3 regions of the Nocardia sp. NPDC049149 genome follow, and region 1 is predicted to be linked to each of the others. Evidence: riboswitches for the same ligand, from Rfam matches in the RefSeq annotation. Region 1 holds a riboswitch; each other region holds the start of a gene.

Region 1 (5,947 bases):
GCCGACGACCTTGCCGTCTTCGCCGAGGATTTCCGAGGGCGACTCGAAGAAGTGCAGGAACAGCTTGTGCGGGCGGTTGCCGACGTCGCGAATCGCCCACTGCTCCAGGGTGTTCGCGATCATGTCGACCTGCTTGGAGTGGCGCCGCGCCGCCTCGGAGCCTTCGTCGTAGTCGATGTCCTCGGGATCGACGATGACCTCGATGGTCGGCGAGTGGTCCAGTTCGCGCAGCTCCAGCGGCGTGAACTTGGCTTGCGCCGGGCCGCGGCGGCCGAACACGTGCACCTCGACGGCCTTGTTGGCCTTGAGGCCGGAGTAGACGTTCGGCGGGATCTCGGTGGGCAGCAGCTCGTCACCGGTCTTGGCCAGCACGCGCGCCACATCGAGGGCGACGTTGCCGACGCCGAGCACGGCGACCTTCTCCGCGTCCAGCGGCCAGGTGCGCGGCACGTCCGGGTGCCCGTCGTACCAGGACACGAAATCGGCGGCGCCGTAGGAACCGTCGAGCCCGATGCCGGGGATGTCCAGTGCGCGGTCGGCGTTGGCTCCGGTGGAGAAGATGACCGCGTCGTAGAAGCTGCGCAGGTCGTCGAGGGTGATGTCGGTGCCGTAGTCGATGTTGCCGAGCAGGCGGACCTGCGGCTTGTCGAGGACCTTGTGCAGGGCGGTGATGATGCCCTTGATGCGCGGGTGGTCCGGTGCGACGCCGTAGCGAATCAGCCCGAACGGCGCGGGCATCCGCTCGAAGAGGTCGATGCTCACCTCGGCATCGGACTTCATCAGGGCGTCTGCGGCGTAGATACCGGCCGGTCCGGCGCCAACGATGGCGATGCGGAGCGGGCGGGAACCTGCACTCTGTTCGGTCATCTTTTACGCGCACCCTTTATTGGTCGAGAACAATTACGGCGTCTTCCTTAGCCTAGGCTAAGTTACGCGCTGGCTGGTTGCACCTGTCGATGCGGACACCGGAGTCGTCGGCTCGTGGCCACTCCTGCCGCGGCTATGACAGCAGGCCGCAGTCCCGCGATTCTATCGGTGGTGGCGAGTGCGGCCCCGGGCGGTGCGTGAACTGAGTGGATGCCGCACTGCCCGTTCCGTCCCGGTTACCCACTGCGCGTGCCCGAATCACCTCGCGGTGTCGCCGGCATCGGCGCAGGCCGCCGCATCGTGTGGGGGTGGTCGGCGGATAACCGGGCCGACCAGGGATCATCGTCGTTATGAGCGATCAGCAACCGCCCGCGGACGACGAGGTCATCGTGGTCGATCAGACCGACAAACGGTCGGTCGCGCCGTTCGTCGCGGCGGCCGTTGTCGCGGTGCTCGTGCTCGGCGCGATCATCCTCGGCGGGGTGCTCTCGCCCGCTGAGAAAAATGTCACAGAATCCGACCGGATCGCCGCAGCGGTGCGTGGCTTCGTCGAGGGCTCCAACCAAACCGAGGCAGTGCCCCCACCAGGCACGGGCTGCCAGGGCTTCGTGCCGGAGCGGTCGCCGCTGGCCGGACGATCCGGGCGCGGAAAGACCGTGGAAATCACGCAACTCGTCGATCCGATGGTCGATGGCGACCGGGCTAAGGCGACCGTGACGACCAAAGTCGACGGCGTCGAGCAGACCGCGACCTGGAATCTGACCCGATCCGGCAACAAATGGCTGGTCTGCACGTAACCGTTTCTCACCTCTTGAACAGCCGTTTGACAGGTTGACCCCTGTCCAGGCAATCTCAATCGAAGGTCATGAGAACCAGTGACAAGCCCCGGCAATACTGGTCGGCAACCCTCCTCCGCGGTGGGGTGCTCCGGGTGACGACCTGGCCGTGCGTCAAACCTGAGCGCGGCAAGTGCGGATTCTAGGAGGTCCACATGAGTTATGCCGGTGACATCACCCCACAGCAGGCCTGGGACCTGTTGCGGGACAATCCGGAAGCCATTCTGGTCGACGTGCGTACTGCCGCCGAGTGGAAGTTCGTCGGCGTGCCAGACACCAGTTCGATCGAGCGGGAGACCGTGCTGATCGAATGGGTCGACGCCACCGGCACCCGCAACAGCGAGTTCACCGAAGAGCTGGTCAAGGAGCTGGAGGGGCACAACCCCGAGGCACCGGTGATCTTCCTCTGTCGGTCGGGCCAGCGCTCCATCGGCGCGGCGATCGCCTCGACCAACGCGGGCTTCGGCACGTCCTACAACGTGCTCGAGGGCTTCGAGGGTCCGCTCGACGAGAACGGGCATCGCGGCGGCTCCGGCTGGCGTGCCCTCGGATTGCCGTGGCGGCAGTCATGAGTGGGTGCTGTCACGCTGCCGGGAGGCGGTCATGATCACCGGTGGTGCGTTCGACAAGCCGCTGCCCGAGGGCGTCGGCCCCGGCACGCTCGGCGTGCGCGGCGGGTTGCGGCGCTCCGGTTTCGAGGAAACCTCCGAGGCGCTGTATCTGACCTCCGGCTTCGTCTACGAGAGCGCGGAGGCCGCCGAGGCGGCGTTCACCGGTGACGTCGAGCATTTCGTCTACTCCAGGTACGGCAATCCGACGGTCGCCATGTTCGAGGAGCGGATGCGGCTGCTCGACGGCGCCGAGGCGTGTTTCGCCACCGCGAGCGGAATGTCCGCGGTGTTCACCGCTTTGGGCGCGTTGCTCGGTGCAGGCGACCGACTGGTGGCCGCGCGCAGCCTGTTCGGGTCCTGCTTCGTGGTGTGCAACGAGATCCTGCCGCGCTGGGGCATCGAGACCGTCTTCGTCGACGGCGAGGACCTGGACCAGTGGGAGCAGGCGCTGTCGGTGCCCACTCAGGCGGTGTTCTTCGAGACGCCCGCCAACCCGATGCAGACGCTCGTCGATGTGCGCCGGGTCACCGAGCTCGCGCATGCGGCGGGCGCGAAGGTGGTGCTGGACAACGTCTTTGCCACCCCGCTGCTGCAGCGCGGCTTCGAGCTCGGCGCCGATGTGGTCGTCTACTCCGGCACCAAGCACATCGATGGTCAGGGCCGAGTGCTCGGCGGCGCCATCCTCGGCGCACAGGACTACATCGACGGACCGGTGAAAACGCTGATGCGCCATACCGGTCCGGCGCTGAGCCCGTTCAACGCGTGGACCTTGCTCAAGGGCTTGGAGACCATGCCGCTGCGGGTGCGGCATTCGACCGAGTCCGCCTTGCGGATCGCCCGGTTCCTGGAGAGCAACAAGGCCGTCAGCTGGGTGAGATATCCCTTCCTGGAATCACATCCGCAGCATGCACTGGCCAACAGCCAGATGAGTGCAGGCGGCACCGTGGTCACCTTCGAGCTGAATGCGACTGCGCACGAGGCGAAGAAGCGGGCTTTCGAGGTGCTCAACCGGCTGCGCGTCATCGACATCTCCAACAACCTCGGTGACGCGAAGTCCTTGATCACCCACCCTGCCACCACCACGCACCGGGCCATGGGCCCCGAAGGGCGTGCCACTATCGGGCTGACCGACGGTGTCGTGCGGATTTCCGTCGGCCTGGAGGATGTCGAAGACCTCCTCGCCGACCTCGAACACGCTCTGAGCTGACGTTCGCGCCGGCTCGGTCACCGCCTGTGCGGGACCGGGTCGGGCGCGAAGCGGCCACCACTCGGATCGAAGCCGCATTACGCTGGGCGTATGCGGATTTCGGTGGCGGCGGACGAGTACGCCGGGGTGGCAGGCGAGCTGGTTGCCGAGCTCGGTCGGCGCGGGCACGACACGATCCTGCACGGGGCGCTGTCGGAGGCCGAGCGCGACGATTGGGCCTGGGCGAGCGAGGCGGCGGCGCGGGATGTCGCCGAGGGGCGGGCCGAGCAGGCGATCGTGTGCTGCTGGACCGGGACCGGCGCGTCGATTGCCGCGAACAAGGTGCACGGTGTGCGAGCCGCACTCTGCGCAGATGCCTCGACCGCGTCAGGCGCCCGCACCTGGAACGACGCGAATGTGCTTGCGCTGAGCCTGCGTTCGACCTCGCAGGCCGAACTTCGGGAGATTCTCGACGCCTGGTTCGCCGGTGCGCCGAGCGAGGACGCCGACGATCGCGCCAACGTCGAACACCTCGCCGCCATCGAACGCTGGCCCTTGACCTGAACCGCTGCCGATCACGGCCGAGTAGTCCCTGCATGTCCGGTGCGGGGATCGATGCTGCCCGCATCATTGACAGCATGCTGTCAAATATGACAGAATACTGTCATGACCAAGAAAACAGTTCACGTTGCCGTCTACAACACCTTCTCCGACTGGGAGATCGGCGCCACCACGGCGCACATCAACCGGACCACCTGGCAGCGGGAGCCGGGCACCTGGCAGACGAAAACGGTTGGGCTGAGCACGGATCCGATCACCACGCTCGGCGGCATGCGGGTCACGCCGGAACTGGCGGTGGCCGATCTCGATCCGGCCGACAGTGCGATGCTGATCCTCGCCGGCGCGGACTCCTGGGACACCGACGAACTCGTGCCGTTCGCGCGGAAGGCGCGCGAATTCCTCGCGGCGGGCGTTCCGGTCGCGGCGATCTGCGGTGCGACACTCGGGCTGGCCAGGGAGGGCCTGCTCGACACGCGCAAGCACACCAGCAACGTTCGAGAGTTCTTGCTGTACAGCGGATATGCGGGCGCCGACAACTATGTGGATGAGGCCGCGGTGACCGACGGTGATCTGGTCACCGCGGGCGGCACGTCGCCGTTCGAGTTCGCGCGCGAGGCGCTCGGCAGGCTCGGCGTCTACGAGCCGCATGTGCTCGACGGGTGGTACCGGCTGTACGGGCATTCCGATCCGGCAGGCTGGATGGTGCTCGAACAGTACGAGGAGCAGCGCTCGGCTCAGGTCGGATGACGAACAACGAGGTGGCGATCCGGCTCGTGCGGCCGGATCGCCAGGAGGTGACGTGTGGACAGGACTGAACAGGAGCTTTTCGCCACGGCCGCGATCACATCGTTCCGGTTGAACGGCCAGTTCCTCGCCATCGCCGAGGAACTGGCGCGCCCGGCGGGCCTCACCGCCGCCTGGTGGCAGGTGCTCGGCGCGGTGTTGCGCGCGCCGCTCCCGGTCGCAGGCATCGCCAGGGAGATGGGCATCACCAGGCAGAGCGTGCAACGCATCGCGGATCTGCTGGTGGACAAGGGACTTGCCGAATACCGTCCCAACCCCGCGCACCGCAGAGCCAAGCTCGTCGCCGCCACCGACACGGGCATCGAAGCGGTGCGCCGCATCAACCCGCAGCACGCGGTCGTCGCCAAGCGCCTGGTCGCCGAACTCGGCTACGACCAGCTCGCGGCCACCGTCGACCTGCTCACCCGCCTGTCGACCGCCTTGGACGCGATCGGTGTGGAAGAGGAGTGAGCGCTCTGATCGGTTGACGCGCAAGCCGATCGACCGAGCCGCTGCGAGCTGATCGGCCGAGCCGCTGCGAGCTGATCGGCCGAGGCACTGCGAGCTGATCGGTCGATGCGCCGCGGCCTACAGCCGCAGGCCACGTCAGTCGCCGACGGTGTACGTACCTACCGTCGATGCCACCGTGCATATAGGTGAAAATCGCCGACGCGAATGCCGGTGCGTTGATGGAAATCTCGATGTCAGCAAGCGACCACGGGTCGCAGGACACCGAGGAGGACACCATGAGCGCGGCACTAGAGAAGGCGGTGGCGCAGGAGTCGGCGACGCCGACCCGCGTTGCCCGCGGCACAGTGCTGGCGGCCGCGATGCTGACCATCATGGCCCCCGCCGTCATCGCACCGAGCCTGCCCGCCATGCGCGAGGTGTTCGCGGATGTGGCGGGGGCCGACGTGCTGGTGCGCCTGGTATTGACCATCACCTCGCTGGCCATCGGCATCAGCGCACCGTTCGCCGGGATGATCGCCGACCGGATCGGCCGCAAACCGCTGCTGACAGCCAGTCTCGTGCTGTACGCCCTGGCCGGAGTCGCCGGGTACTTCGTCGACGCCCTCGGTGTGTTGCTGGTGACCAGAGCGCTG
Region 2 (5,947 bases), on a different contig from region 1:
TCCTGGAGTCGTTGGTGGCGTTCGGTCAAGCAGAGTCGCTGAGCCCGTTCGTCGCGACGCGGATCGGCGCCGGCATCGCAGTGTCAGGTGCGGCCATCGCCTTGTACAACCGGATCACGGTGCGGCGGTTGACGAATCGGCCTGCCAGCGTGATCGAGCCGGTGACCGTGTGTGTGCCCGCGCGAGACGAGGCGACGCGGCTGCCATGGCTGATCACTGACCTGCGGGCGCAGCTCGGAGTCGCGCGGATGACGGTGCTCGTCCTCGATGACGGCTCGACCGACGACACCTTCGCCGCCGCCACCGCGGCGGCCGGTGCTGATCCCCGGATCACGGTGTTGCGCAACGACACCGAGCCCGCGCCGGGCTGGACCGGGAAGGCCGCCGCGTGTGCGCGGCTGGCCGAGGAAGTTTCGACGCCGTCGCTGGTTTTCCTGGATGCCGACGTGCGGCTGGCGCCGCAGGCGATCGCGGGTGCGGTCACCGCGTTGCGCAAGCAGCAGGTGGCGCTGGTGTCGCCGTGGCCGCGCCAGCGAGCCGAGTCCGTGGCCGAGGCGCTGGTGCAGCCGCTGCTGTGCTGGTCGTGGGCCGCGAGCCTGCCGATCTCCGTGGGCAATCGAAGCTTGCGGCCATCGACCGCGGTGGCCTGCGGCCAATTCCTGGTGTTCGACACCGCCGCCTATCGCGCCGTCGGCGGGCACGCCGCGGTCGCCGCCAGTGTCACCGAAGATCTCGATATTGCCCGAACCCTGCGCCGGGCCGGACAGCACACCGTTCTCGTCGCCGCCGGCAGCCTCGCGAATACCAGGATGTACACCGGCGCCGCCGAACTCGACGCGGGCTACACCCGCTGGCTCTGGTCCGCTTACGGCGGCACCCGCGTCGGTGGTGCGGCGGTGGGAATCTTTGCTGCCCTTGGCTATTGGCTGCCACCGCTGGCGGCTGTCCTTGGTCACGGTGCGGTCCGCCGCGCCGGTCTGCTCGGCTACGCCGCCGCAGTCATCGGCCGACTACTCGCCCGCTCGACCGAAACCGGTGGCCCGCTCGCAGGCGCCGATGTGATTGCGGCACTGGCTCACCCGTTCTCCGTCGCCGCCTACCTGCGGCTCTGGGTGCGTTCCCACCGGGCTCGGCGGCGCGGCGCACTGGAATGGAAGGGGCGAGTCGTCGATACCGCCGGTGTCGGCGCACGGCTTGCTTCGGACTGACTCGCTTGCCTACTCCGAGCCGCAGCCGTGTCGAGAACGCTGTCCAACCAAGGGCTTACGGAACGTCGATCACACCCACTGTCGGCAGGAAGAAACAGGGCACGCCACCGTTCTGCACCGCCCCGAAGACCGCGGCGAGTACGGTGCCCGATCCGGTCTCGACCGGCACCGCACGAATCCCGCCCATCGGCATGGCACCGAGGAAGAAGTCTTGAATCACCCGCTCGGCCATGGGCCGCAGCGCCGGTGGGACCTCGGCGGGCACCATCGTGCGGACCACGTCGGACAGCGTCCCCATCGGCACCAGGCCGTACTTGCTTGTGCTCGTGTTCATCCAGGCGACATACATGCCCGTGGTATTCGACCCCTCGGGTCCGAGCCCGTAAGGCAGAAAGCTGAACATGGTCTGCCCGGCCTTGACTGCCGTCAGGTCGAGTCCAGGAATCGGGACCGTCGTCTTGGGCCACGGCCCAGGAACCGCCCCGGCCACCGCGGGTGCGAGACCGAGTGTGCTGCCCGGCAAACAGAACGGCGCTGCCGTCGGATACAGAAACGGCTGCATCCCGAACGCCCGCAACGCATCGACCGCGGCCTCATAGACACCGAACAGATCCCCGGCCGCACCTCGTCCACCCTGTGACGCCCGATCTCCCACTCCGCCAGGTGAATTGGGCGCACCATTCCCAGGCGCCGCCGGCGCAACGCCAGCAGCCGGAGCAGGAACCACGCCGAAAGGTGGAGCAGGCACCGACCCGACCTGCGGAGCGGGCACCCCACCGCCCGATGGGCCAGGCTCCGCGCCGGCAGCGGGCGCGACAACCAGCAGCGCGAGCGCACTGACAGCGGACACTATGGTCAGACGGCGCAGCACGGCCACGGAGACCTCCTCGTCGACACAACCGATGACTGACGGTACTCCGGCAAACCCACTGAACTGCCCGTATCGACACTGGCAAGCTCCTGGCGTGTCGCAGTATCGTGGCGCGGGCGTTCCATCCGCCCACCGTGCACAGCGCAGGCGACGACCATCCGCATCCATCCGTGTGACAGGGATGCGCCGAGCGGACTACGCGCGCCACTGGTCGTCAGCGCATCCGCGTGGCATCGTCAGTAGGCGGACACCGAGTTCTGTTCAGCCCAGCGCTTTTCGGCGTCGGAACCGCCTGGCGGGGGCACGACACCATTGATCATCCAGAGGTCCTCGCTGGTCTCGTCGGCGTGGAACTCCCAGTGCAGGTCGGGATCTCGCTCGAGGAACGGGTGCACGATGGTTTTGATCCACTGGGCCGTTCGCCGACGGCTTTCCTGATCGGGGTTGCGGCGAGCGATGTGGTCGATGGCGATGCGGACCCCGGCCGGGGTCGGTTCGCCGCCGACGTAGAAGTTCTCGGGACGGACTTCATGAAACAGCGTCACCACATAGAACCTCGGCAGGCCGACCGATTCGTAGTGGTCGGCAATGCGCGCGGCGAGCTTGTGTTTGTCGGTGTCGGTGTCGGTGAAGATTCCAGGCGTGTGATGAATTGTCCACAGTGGCATGGCTTTCGGTGCTCCTCTGGTGATCTCAGCGGGCGGCGGCGAAGATCAGCTGCTCCACCGGCCCGGAGAGGGCCGCTTTGACATCGACGGTGACGGCATCGGCCAGCACTTCGGTGTGGCCCGCTTCGAGGCCGTCGAGGATTCGCGCGGCGATCTCGGCGGGCGTGGCCTTCGGTGCCTGGACTGCCGACACCATCTCGGTGTCGATGAATCCCGCGTGCACGCCGACGACCTGAGTGTGCTGCTGCGCCAACTCGATACGCAGCGAGTTCGTCACCGACCACGCGGCGGCCTTGGATGCCCCGTATGCGCCGCTGCCCGCCAGCCAGGACAGCACGGAGTGCATGTTCACCAGCGCACCGCCGCCGTTGGCGGCCAGGATCGGCGCGAAGGCCCGCGCCACGCGCAGCGGTCCGAAGACATTGACATCGAATGTCTCGGTGACCCTGTCGAAGTCGCCCGTCAGCAATGCACCCGGTAGCAGGGTTCCCGCGTTGTTGAACACGAGCTGGGCGTCGGAGGCGAGTTCCGCGAACGCGGCAACCGAGTCCGCCGAACGCACCTCGAGCGCGGCGGTGACCACCTCCGGCCTGCTGTCGAGGTACGCCGCGCGCGCGGTCGAATAGACCTTTCGGGCCCCACGCGCCAACAGTTCGTCGACCAGCGTCGCGCCGAGCCCACGCCGGCCCCCGGTTACCACAGCCACCTTGTCCTGCACCGCAACCATTGCACCCTCCATCTCAGTAACGATTACGTTAGTTAGATACAAGCACGGGATGCTGAATAACGCAACCGTTAGTTACAATGCTGGAGTGGTGATGGAGTTCGAAAAGCGGCTGCGCGATCGCGACGCGTGGTCAGCAAGCGACGGCTGCTCGGCGGAGCGGGTGCTGAGCCTGCTCAGCACCAAGACGGTGTTTCTCGCGATTCGAGAATGCTTCTATGGCACAACACGATTCGAAGATTTCGTGGCACGGATCGGCACGTCGGCGCCCGCTGCGTCACGAGCGCTCAAACAGCTCGAATCCGCCGGGATCGTCACCCGCGTGCCCTATCGGGAGCCCGGCAAACGGATCCACGACGAGTATCTACTGACCGAGTCCGGCGAGGATCTGCTGCCGGTCTTCCTGTCCCTGATGCAGTGGGGCGACAAATACCTGCAGGACGGCCGCCCGCCCCTGTCCTTCGTCGACCGCGATACCGGGCGCACTCTGAAAGTCAGGGTCACCGGCGAATCGGTACCGGAGCCGTCCTCCGACAACATCGTGATCCGGTTGAACCCCACGCGGTGACACCGCTTGTCAGCGACGAATTCTGCGGGACCGCGCGCCGTGCGACAAGGGCTAGGCTCACGGTGATTCGTTCCCTTGTCTAAGGGTTCGGCCGCTGGGCATGATAATTCCGCTCGACCCTGACATCCTGCGGTGTCCGGATCGGCGGCAACCATCCAGAGCGACCGAGAGACCTGGCTCGTCGACGTCGCAGCAACCCCCCGTACAGCGGGTGCGGGTGCTTCCGCCAGGACCGATGGAGGAACCGACATGGTCATCGAAGCTGTCCGCGGCATCCGGTGGGGACGCCGACATATCGATCAGTGCAAGGTGACGTCCGCGAGCTGTCGGGGCTGACCGCAGCCAGACAGTGCACCCGTCGCTGGCCGGGTGAGGTGACCGCGGCCCGATGAGGGGCGGTCACATTTCGTTCTTCCGAAGGACCTCCCGATATGAGTGCGTCCGTCGCACCCGATGCCGCCGCCGAGCTGGCACCGGACGAGCCCGCCCCACCGCCGCCGGTCACAGCGCCAGCTCCCACCGTGGCCAAACCCTGGCACCCGTGGCGCTGGGTGATCAGCGCCGTCGCGCTCGTCCTGCTCGCGCAGTTCATCCACGGCCTTGCCACCAACCCCGGCTGGGATTGGCCGACCTTCGCCCAGTACATCACCGCGAAATCGGTGCTGTCCGCGCTGCGGGTGACGCTGGAGCTCACCGCGTGGGGCACCGCGCTCGGCTTCCTGCTCGGCACCGCCCTTGCCATCGCCCGGCTCTCGAACAATCCGGTGCTGCGGGTGATCTCGTGGAGCTACATCTGGGCGTTCCGCTCGATCCCGCTGATCGTGCAGCTGCTGTTCTGGTTCAACATCGCCTACCTGTACCACACGCTGTCGATCGGGATCCCTTTCGGCCCAGCGTTTTTCACCTTCGAGGTGAACGGGGTGATCAGCGGGTTCACCGCGGCGGTGATCGGGCTCGCGCTGCACCAGGCCGCGTACTCGGCCGAGATCATCAGGGCGGGCATCATCTCCGTCGACGCGGGCCAGCTCGAAGCCGCTGCCGCGCTCGGTATTCCGCGGGTGCGCCAGTTTCGCACCATCGTGGTGCCGCAGGCGATGCGGTCGATCCTGCCGAACGCGACCAACGAGGTGATCAGCCTGTTCAAGGGCACCTCGATCGTGTCGGTGATGGCGATCGCCGAACTCTTCTACCAGGTCCAGGTGATCTACGGCCGCAACGGCCGGGTGGTGCCGCTGCTGATGGTCGCCACCGCCTGGTACATCGTGCTCACCACCGTGCTCTCGGTCGCGCAGTACTACATCGAGCGCCACTACGCCAAGGGCGCACAACGCACACCTCCGCCGTCGCCGCTGCAGCGCGGCTGGCAGAAGCTGCGTGAGATCGCCGAAACCGGTTCCGCCGCACCACGCGGAGCGACCCGATGACCGCCACCGCCGCCGTCGAGGTACGCGGCGTCCGCAAATCCTATGGCGCGCACGAGATTTTGCGCGGCATCGATCTGACCGTGCGGTCCGGCGAGGTAGTCACGGTGATCGGCCCGTCCGGCTCGGGCAAGTCCACCCTGCTGCGGGTGGTCAACCACCTGGAGACACTGGACGCAGGCACCGTGCACATCGACGGCGAGTTGATCGGCTATCGCCTGCGCCGCAACACCTTGCACGCCCTCCCCGACCGCGCGGTGCGCAAGCAACGCTCCCGCATCGGTTTCGTCTTCCAGCAGTTCAACCTGTTTCCGCATCTGACGGTGCTCGACAACGTCACGCTGGCGCCGCTGTCGGCGCAACGCCGCGATCGCAAGGAGGTCGAGGCCGAGGCGCGGGTGCTGCTGGCGCGGGTCGGCATCGGCGAGCTGGCCGACGCCTATCCGCGCACGCTGTCCGGCGGGCAGCAGCAGCGGGTGGCGATCGC
Region 3 (5,947 bases), on a different contig from region 1:
AGGTTCACATCGAGATACGGGTGGATCAGCTTGTCCTTGATGAACTGCCAGATGATCCGGGTCATCTCGTCGCCGTCGAGCTCGACGACGGTGCCTTCAACCTTGATCTTGGACATGGATCTTCGCGTCCTCCTAGGATGGTGCCCTCGTTGCACGGCCAGGCTGTGCTTGACAGGCGGCATTCACTGGGCCTTCGTGGTGACGCAAGCTGCCGCCTCAGGCCTGACGCTCATGCCGCAATCACGCTTGTGAGCGGACCCCAGCTGTTCCAACAGACAACGTATATGCCCCGCGTTGTCCGCGAGACGTCTGGTGCAAACAAGACAAGCGTACTGCTGCCGCCCTCGGCGGTGTGCGGGCAGCCCCCCGAGTGAGAAACCCCACGAACTTACTGGCTGGTAGGTCAATCTGGCAATTCCGGCGGCTGTCCGACAACGCCCCAGGTCCGCGAACCGCAAGGCGGAACGCGGACCCGGGGCGGTGTTGTTCAGACCCCGACGTGCACCGGGCGCGCACCGTCCTCGGCGCCCTCGATCAGGTTCTCCGGCCGGTCCTTGATCATCAGCGCGATCACCGGGATCGCGGCGAGGAAGAAGCCGGCGCCGACGTAGAACGCCACGTCGTAACTGTGGATCGAGGCGCGCGCGATCAGGTTGTCCACGGTCGCGTTGTTCTGCGCGTAGGTCTTGGCGACCTGCACCGAGATCGTGGTCAGCAGTGCGGTGCCGACCGCGCCGCCGACCTGCTGCGCCGCGTTCAGCAGCGCACTGGCCACGCCCGAGTCCTCTTCTTCCACCTGATGCAGCGCGACGGTCTGCATGCCGACGAACAGCGGACCCATGCCGAGCGCGATCAGCACCTGCGCGGGCAGCACGCTCGATGCGTAGCTGTCCCCGAAGCCGAGCTGCGCCAGCCACACCAGTCCGAGTACCCCGAGCACCGCACCGGCCACCATCAGCGGACGCGGGCCGAGCTTGGGCAGCAGCGCGCTGGTGACACCCGCCGAGATCGCGATGCCCGCCGGGAAGGGCAGGAACGCGAAGCCCGCCTTCAGCGAGGAGTAGCCGAGCGTGACCTGGAAGTAGTAGCTGAGGAACAGGAACATCGCGAACATCGCGATCGGCACCAGCAGCGCAGCCAGGAACGCGCCGCCGCGGTTGATCTCACCCGGAATGTGCAGCGGCAGCAGCGGGTTCGCCGAGCGGCGTTCGATCGCGACGAAGGCGATCAGCAGTGCGGCGCCTGCGACGAGCAGGCCGAGGGTGCTGCCCGCCAGCCAGCCGTCGTCGGCGGCGCGGCTGAAGCCGTAGACGATGGCGATCAAACCGAGTGTCACCGTCACCGCGCCGGGTGCGTCGTAGCCGCCCTTGCGCGGGGCAGGAACATCCTTGACCACCCAGGCCAGCGCGCCGACCAGGGCGAGCAGCGCGATCGGGGTGTTCACCAGCAGGCACCAGCGCCACGAGGCGTACTCGGTCAGCGCGCCGCCCGCGATCAGGCCGAGCGCGGCGCCACCGGCGGAGATGCCGGCGAACACACCGAAGGCGGTGGCCCGCTCGCCCGGCTCGGTGAAGGTCACCGACAGCAAGGACAGCGCGGCGGGCGCGAGCAACGCCGCGAAGGCGCCCTGCAGCGCGCGCCCGGCGAACATCTCCGCGCCGTTCTGGGCGAGACCGGCCAATGCCGACGCGGCCGCGAAACCGATCAGGCCGATGATGAAGATTCGCCGTCGGCCCAGGTAGTCGGCGAGCCGGCCGCCGAGCAACAGCAGGCCGCCGAAGATCAGCGTGTAGGCGGTCAGCATCCACTGTTTGTTGCCGTCGCTGATGCCGAGATCCTGCTGGGCGAACGGCAGCGAGATGGTCACGATGGTCGCGTCGAGGACCACCATGAGCTGGGCCAATGCGATCACCGCCAGGGCAAGCCAGCGGGCGGAACTGCCCCGCTGGGTCGGAACGTCTACCGCGGTCGCAGTGTCGGTCACTGTGGTCTCCTCGTCGTTCGAAGTGCTCGACCATCCTGACACTTGGCGACATTTGTCGTCAAGGGAAAAATGTCGCACTCCGACATTTGGCGGTTCAAGACAAGAAGAGGACGGTGTGCGATAGCATGTGAACATGCTCGAGTCACCGACGCCGACGGGCGCGAGTGCCGCAGCGGAACACCCTGCGAGCGCCACCCCACCCCACGGACCGCACCCGGCCGGACTGCGTGAACGCAAGAAGGAACAGACCAGGTTGCGGATCATCGAAGTGGGCCTGAACCTGTGCGACACACAGGGATTCGACGCGACCACCATCGAGCAGATCGCCAACGCCGCCGACATCTCGCCGCGCACGATCAATCGGTACTTCGAGAGCAAGGAAGACATCGTGCTCGGGCCGGTGGTCGACTTCGGGGCCGCCATCGCCGAAACGCTGCGTGGGATGCCGGTCACTGGCAACGAGCTGCAGTCATTGCGCGAAGCGTTCCTGCAGGTCGTCGACCGAGCGTCGGCCGACAACGCCACCGGCCCGGTCACCTTCCGCCGATTCCAGCAAATGCGGCGAATCATGCGCGGCAGTTCGGCGGTCAGCGTGCGCAGCATCGATCACGCCGAGGCCAAGAACGCCCCGATCGCCGGTGTGCTGGCCGAGCGGCTCGGCACCCAGCCCGACGCCCTGCCGGTGCGGATGATCCTCGGCGTCTGGCAGTTGGTCGGCCAGCTCGGCATGGAATGCCAGGAGGTCGCGTTCGATGACGACGATCTCGAGTCCGCGGCACAAGCCTCGCGCGCGGCCTTCACCTCGACATTCGACGAGTTCCTTCGCATCTGCTGCGCCGATCGCGGGTGAGGTTTCGGGCCGCGCGCGGCCGTTGGCTATGATGCGAAACAGGTCATGAGTGCCAGCGCGAAGCCCCGGCTTGCTGGACGGCAACCCTCCAGCAGCGGTGGGGTGCTCCGGGTGATGACCGGGCTCTCGAAGGTCGAGAGCAAGCGCGCCGTCCAGGAGGTTCCCTTAATGTGTCGTTTCCCGTTACCCGAGAACCACCTCGCATCGACCATGCATGCACAGTCCGCCGGTGTCACGGCGGCGGCGACGTGACCGTGGATACCGAACCGAGCGTCGCACGCGCCGCCGGGGTGGCCCTGCCACCGCCGGACGGACGCCTCGGCATCATCCCGATCGGCGACCTGACGCTGGAAAGCGGCGCGGTCATTCCGCAGGTCCATCTGGCCGTGCAGCGCTGGGGTGAGCTCTCCCCGGAGTTGGACAACGTGGTGCTGGTCGAGCACGCACTGACCGGCGATTCGCACGTGGTCGGTCATCCGGACGACATCCACCCGCTGCCGGGGTGGTGGGACGGGATGGTCGGGGCCGGCTGTCCGCTCGACACCGACGAGTGGTGCGTGATCGCGACGAACGTGCTCGGCGGCTGCAAGGGCAGCACCGGGCCTTCGACCCTGGCGCCGGACGGAAAGCCTTGGGGTGCACGGTTTCCGGAGATTTCCATCCGGGACCAGGTGGCGGCCGAAGCCGCACTGATGGACCGGCTCGGCATCGACCGCCTCGGCGCCGTCGTCGGCGGGTCGATGGGCGGCATGCGGGTGCTGGAGTGGATGGTCGGCGCGCCGGACCGGGTCGGCGCCGCACTGGTCCTCGCCGTCGGCGCCCGCGCCACCGCCGACCAGATCGGCACCCAGACCACCCAGATCGCCGCGATCAAGGCCGATCCGGACTGGCAGGGCGGCGACTACCACGACACCGACCGCGCCCCGATGAGCGGCATGGGCATCGCGCGCCGGATCGCGCACCTGACCTATCGCACCGAGGACGAACTCGACCATCGCTTCGAGAACAACGCGCAGGACGCCGAGGATCCCTGGCAGGGTGGGCGTTACGCGGTGCAGAGCTACCTGGATCACCAGGCCGACAAGCTGTGCAACCGTTTCGATCCCGGCACCTACGTGCTGCTGACCGAGGCGATGAACCGGCACGACATCGGGCGCGGGCGCGGTGGGGTGCACGCGGCATTGGCCGCTACGCCGGTGCCGTGCGTGGTCGGCGGTGTCGACTCGGATCGGTTGTATCCGTTGCGCACTCAGCGCGAACTCGCGGACGGGCTGCCCGGCTGCGACCGACTGGAGATCGTGCATTCGCGCGATGGGCACGACGGGTTCCTCACCGAGGCGACGGCGGTGTCGAAGCTGCTGATCGAGACGGTGCGGTTGGCTCGGCTGCATCGCCGGCGCCGCGACTGAGTTCGCTTCGCAGGCAGCGCTGTTCGCCGAGCGAGCGCGGATTGTTCGGCGCGCCGACCACGGTCCGACCGAAAGCGGCTCGGGCGCAGGTTATTCCGCGGTCGGCGCGCCGACGAGCAGCCGGACGATGGCGTGTACGAAGCCCTGCAGGCGTTCCCTGGGATACTCGTCCGGCTCGCTGACCGCCAGCCGGCCGAGCATCTCGGCGACCTGCAGCAGCGAGTTGGTGAGCAGGGCGGAATCCACACCCGCCCATCGAGGTTCGAGCGTCGTGCCCATCCGGACCAGCGCTTCGGCCTGATCGAAGATGCCTGCCCGCGACGTCCGTAGCGCTTCGCGGTATTCGTCGGGCGCATTGCCAGGACCCGCCAGGATGAGTCGCCACCTGGTCGGATTCTCCAGTGCCACACCGACGAACGCCTCGACCGTCGCCGAGGCGGCAACCACCGGGTCGGCGCCCATCAGGTCCGCGGGCAGGGTGTCGGCGACCTGCTCGAGGCCGCGTTCGCGTTCCCGTTCCAGCAGTGCCGCAACGAGTTCGGCGCGGGTCTTGAAGACGGTGTAGAGCACCGGCTTGCCGACGCCCGCCTCCTGGGCGACCGCCTCCATGCTCAGCTCGTGCAGTTCCACCCGGCTCAGCACCGTGAATGCGGCGTCGAGCAGTTGCGCCCGCCGCTGCTCGGGGGGTAGGCGGGGCGCATAGCGCCTGCGCGGCCCGTCCGCCCTGGCCCGCGATGTCGTCACTGCCGCCTCACCTTCATGCGGTCCATCCTGGCACCCGCCCCGGTATCGATCCGAATCTCGCCGGTAACAAATGATACGCACCCGTTGTATTCATTTCGAGCAATTGCTACGGTTGCGTTGCATTCACCCCGCGCGACGGGATGATCACCGCAAAGGAGCATGTGATGCACTTCGATCCGACCACCCTGCGCCGGGACGACTACGGGTTCTTCGGCCCCGACTCGCCGAGCTGGAAGATCTGGACCGCGCCGACCGCCGTCATCGGCTTCCAGCGTGCGGTGGTGCTCGAGCATTTCGACCCGTTCCTCACCGCGGCCGTCGCCGACTCGCGCGGCATCTACAGTGACCCCCGCAAGCGCCTCGATCACACCTTCTCCTACTTCCTGATCGCCGCGATCGCCGACGGCCGCACCGCCATCCAGGCGGCCGAGCATCTCATGCAGATCCACGCGCCGATGACGGGCATCGAGCCGATCAGCGGAAACCGCTACAGCGCGAACAGCCCGGAGACCCAGCTGTGGATCCACATCACCGGCTGGCATTCGGTGCTCAAGGCCTACGAGGTGTTCGGGCCCGGCCCGCTGACACCCGAGGAAGAGGCGCGCTACTGGCACGAGTGCGCGATCGCCGCGGAGCTGCAGACCTGCAAGCCGGAGGACGTGCCGCGCAGTCGCGCCGAGGTGCGCGAGTACTTCGCCAGGGTGCGACCGCGCCTGTGCACCTCCGAGAAGGCCGAGGAGGGCATGCATCATCTGCTGTGGACCTCGCCGCGCAACGGTGCTGGCATCTCGTATGCCATTGGTAGCAGGCTGCTTTCGCTGGCCTCGGTGGCGACCCTGCCGAAGTGGATGCGCAGGCTCGGCCGCTTCGATCGCTGGGGGATCGTGGATCTCGCGGTGAAACTGCCGGCGAAGGTGCTGGTATGGAGCTTCACCCGGTTCAACTCGTTCGGATTGCTGT

What was found. A riboswitch is a leader RNA that binds a small molecule or an ion and turns the genes downstream of it on or off. The one in region 1 is predicted to bind S-adenosylmethionine.
Region 2: it holds a riboswitch for S-adenosylmethionine, as region 1 does, so the genes downstream of both, ACGFNJ_RS41120 (amino acid ABC transporter permease) here and ACGFNJ_RS02155 (rhodanese-like domain-containing protein) in region 1, are expected to answer to the same signal.
Region 3: it holds a riboswitch for S-adenosylmethionine, as region 1 does, so the genes downstream of both, ACGFNJ_RS22430 (homoserine O-acetyltransferase) here and ACGFNJ_RS02155 (rhodanese-like domain-containing protein) in region 1, are expected to answer to the same signal.

The regions. Positions count from the first base shown of each region.
Region 1 covers NZ_JBICTD010000001.1:428,559-434,505, reverse strand. The annotation lists gene ACGFNJ_RS02165 (FAD-dependent oxidoreductase) at 1-867, opposite strand, end outside; gene ACGFNJ_RS02160 (hypothetical protein) at 1,218-1,664, shown strand; SAM riboswitch class IV at 1,729-1,845, shown strand; gene ACGFNJ_RS02155 (rhodanese-like domain-containing protein) at 1,859-2,275, shown strand; gene ACGFNJ_RS02150 (O-succinylhomoserine sulfhydrylase) at 2,307-3,521, shown strand; gene ACGFNJ_RS02145 (RpiB/LacA/LacB family sugar-phosphate isomerase) at 3,612-4,064, shown strand; gene ACGFNJ_RS02140 (type 1 glutamine amidotransferase family protein) at 4,167-4,808, shown strand; gene ACGFNJ_RS02135 (MarR family winged helix-turn-helix transcriptional regulator) at 4,863-5,315, shown strand; gene ACGFNJ_RS02130 (MFS transporter) at 5,546-5,947, shown strand, end outside.
Region 2 covers NZ_JBICTD010000016.1:93,087-99,033, reverse strand. The annotation lists gene ACGFNJ_RS41150 (LppM family (lipo)protein) at 1-42, shown strand, start outside; gene ACGFNJ_RS41145 (glycosyltransferase) at 15-1,208, shown strand; gene ACGFNJ_RS41140 (hypothetical protein) at 1,264-1,863, opposite strand; gene ACGFNJ_RS41135 (tautomerase family protein) at 2,316-2,747, opposite strand; gene ACGFNJ_RS41130 (SDR family oxidoreductase) at 2,773-3,474, opposite strand; gene ACGFNJ_RS41125 (winged helix-turn-helix transcriptional regulator) at 3,566-4,039, shown strand; SAM riboswitch class I at 4,188-4,281, shown strand; gene ACGFNJ_RS41120 (amino acid ABC transporter permease) at 4,471-5,463, shown strand; gene ACGFNJ_RS41115 (amino acid ABC transporter ATP-binding protein) at 5,460-5,947, shown strand, end outside.
Region 3 covers NZ_JBICTD010000005.1:372,869-378,815, forward strand. The annotation lists gene ACGFNJ_RS22415 (NADP-dependent isocitrate dehydrogenase) at 1-116, opposite strand, end outside; gene ACGFNJ_RS22420 (MFS transporter) at 488-1,891, opposite strand; gene ACGFNJ_RS22425 (TetR/AcrR family transcriptional regulator) at 2,118-2,834, shown strand; SAM riboswitch class IV at 2,876-2,986, shown strand; gene ACGFNJ_RS22430 (homoserine O-acetyltransferase) at 3,083-4,243, shown strand; gene ACGFNJ_RS22435 (TetR/AcrR family transcriptional regulator) at 4,334-4,987, opposite strand; gene ACGFNJ_RS22440 (oxygenase MpaB family protein) at 5,152-5,947, shown strand, end outside.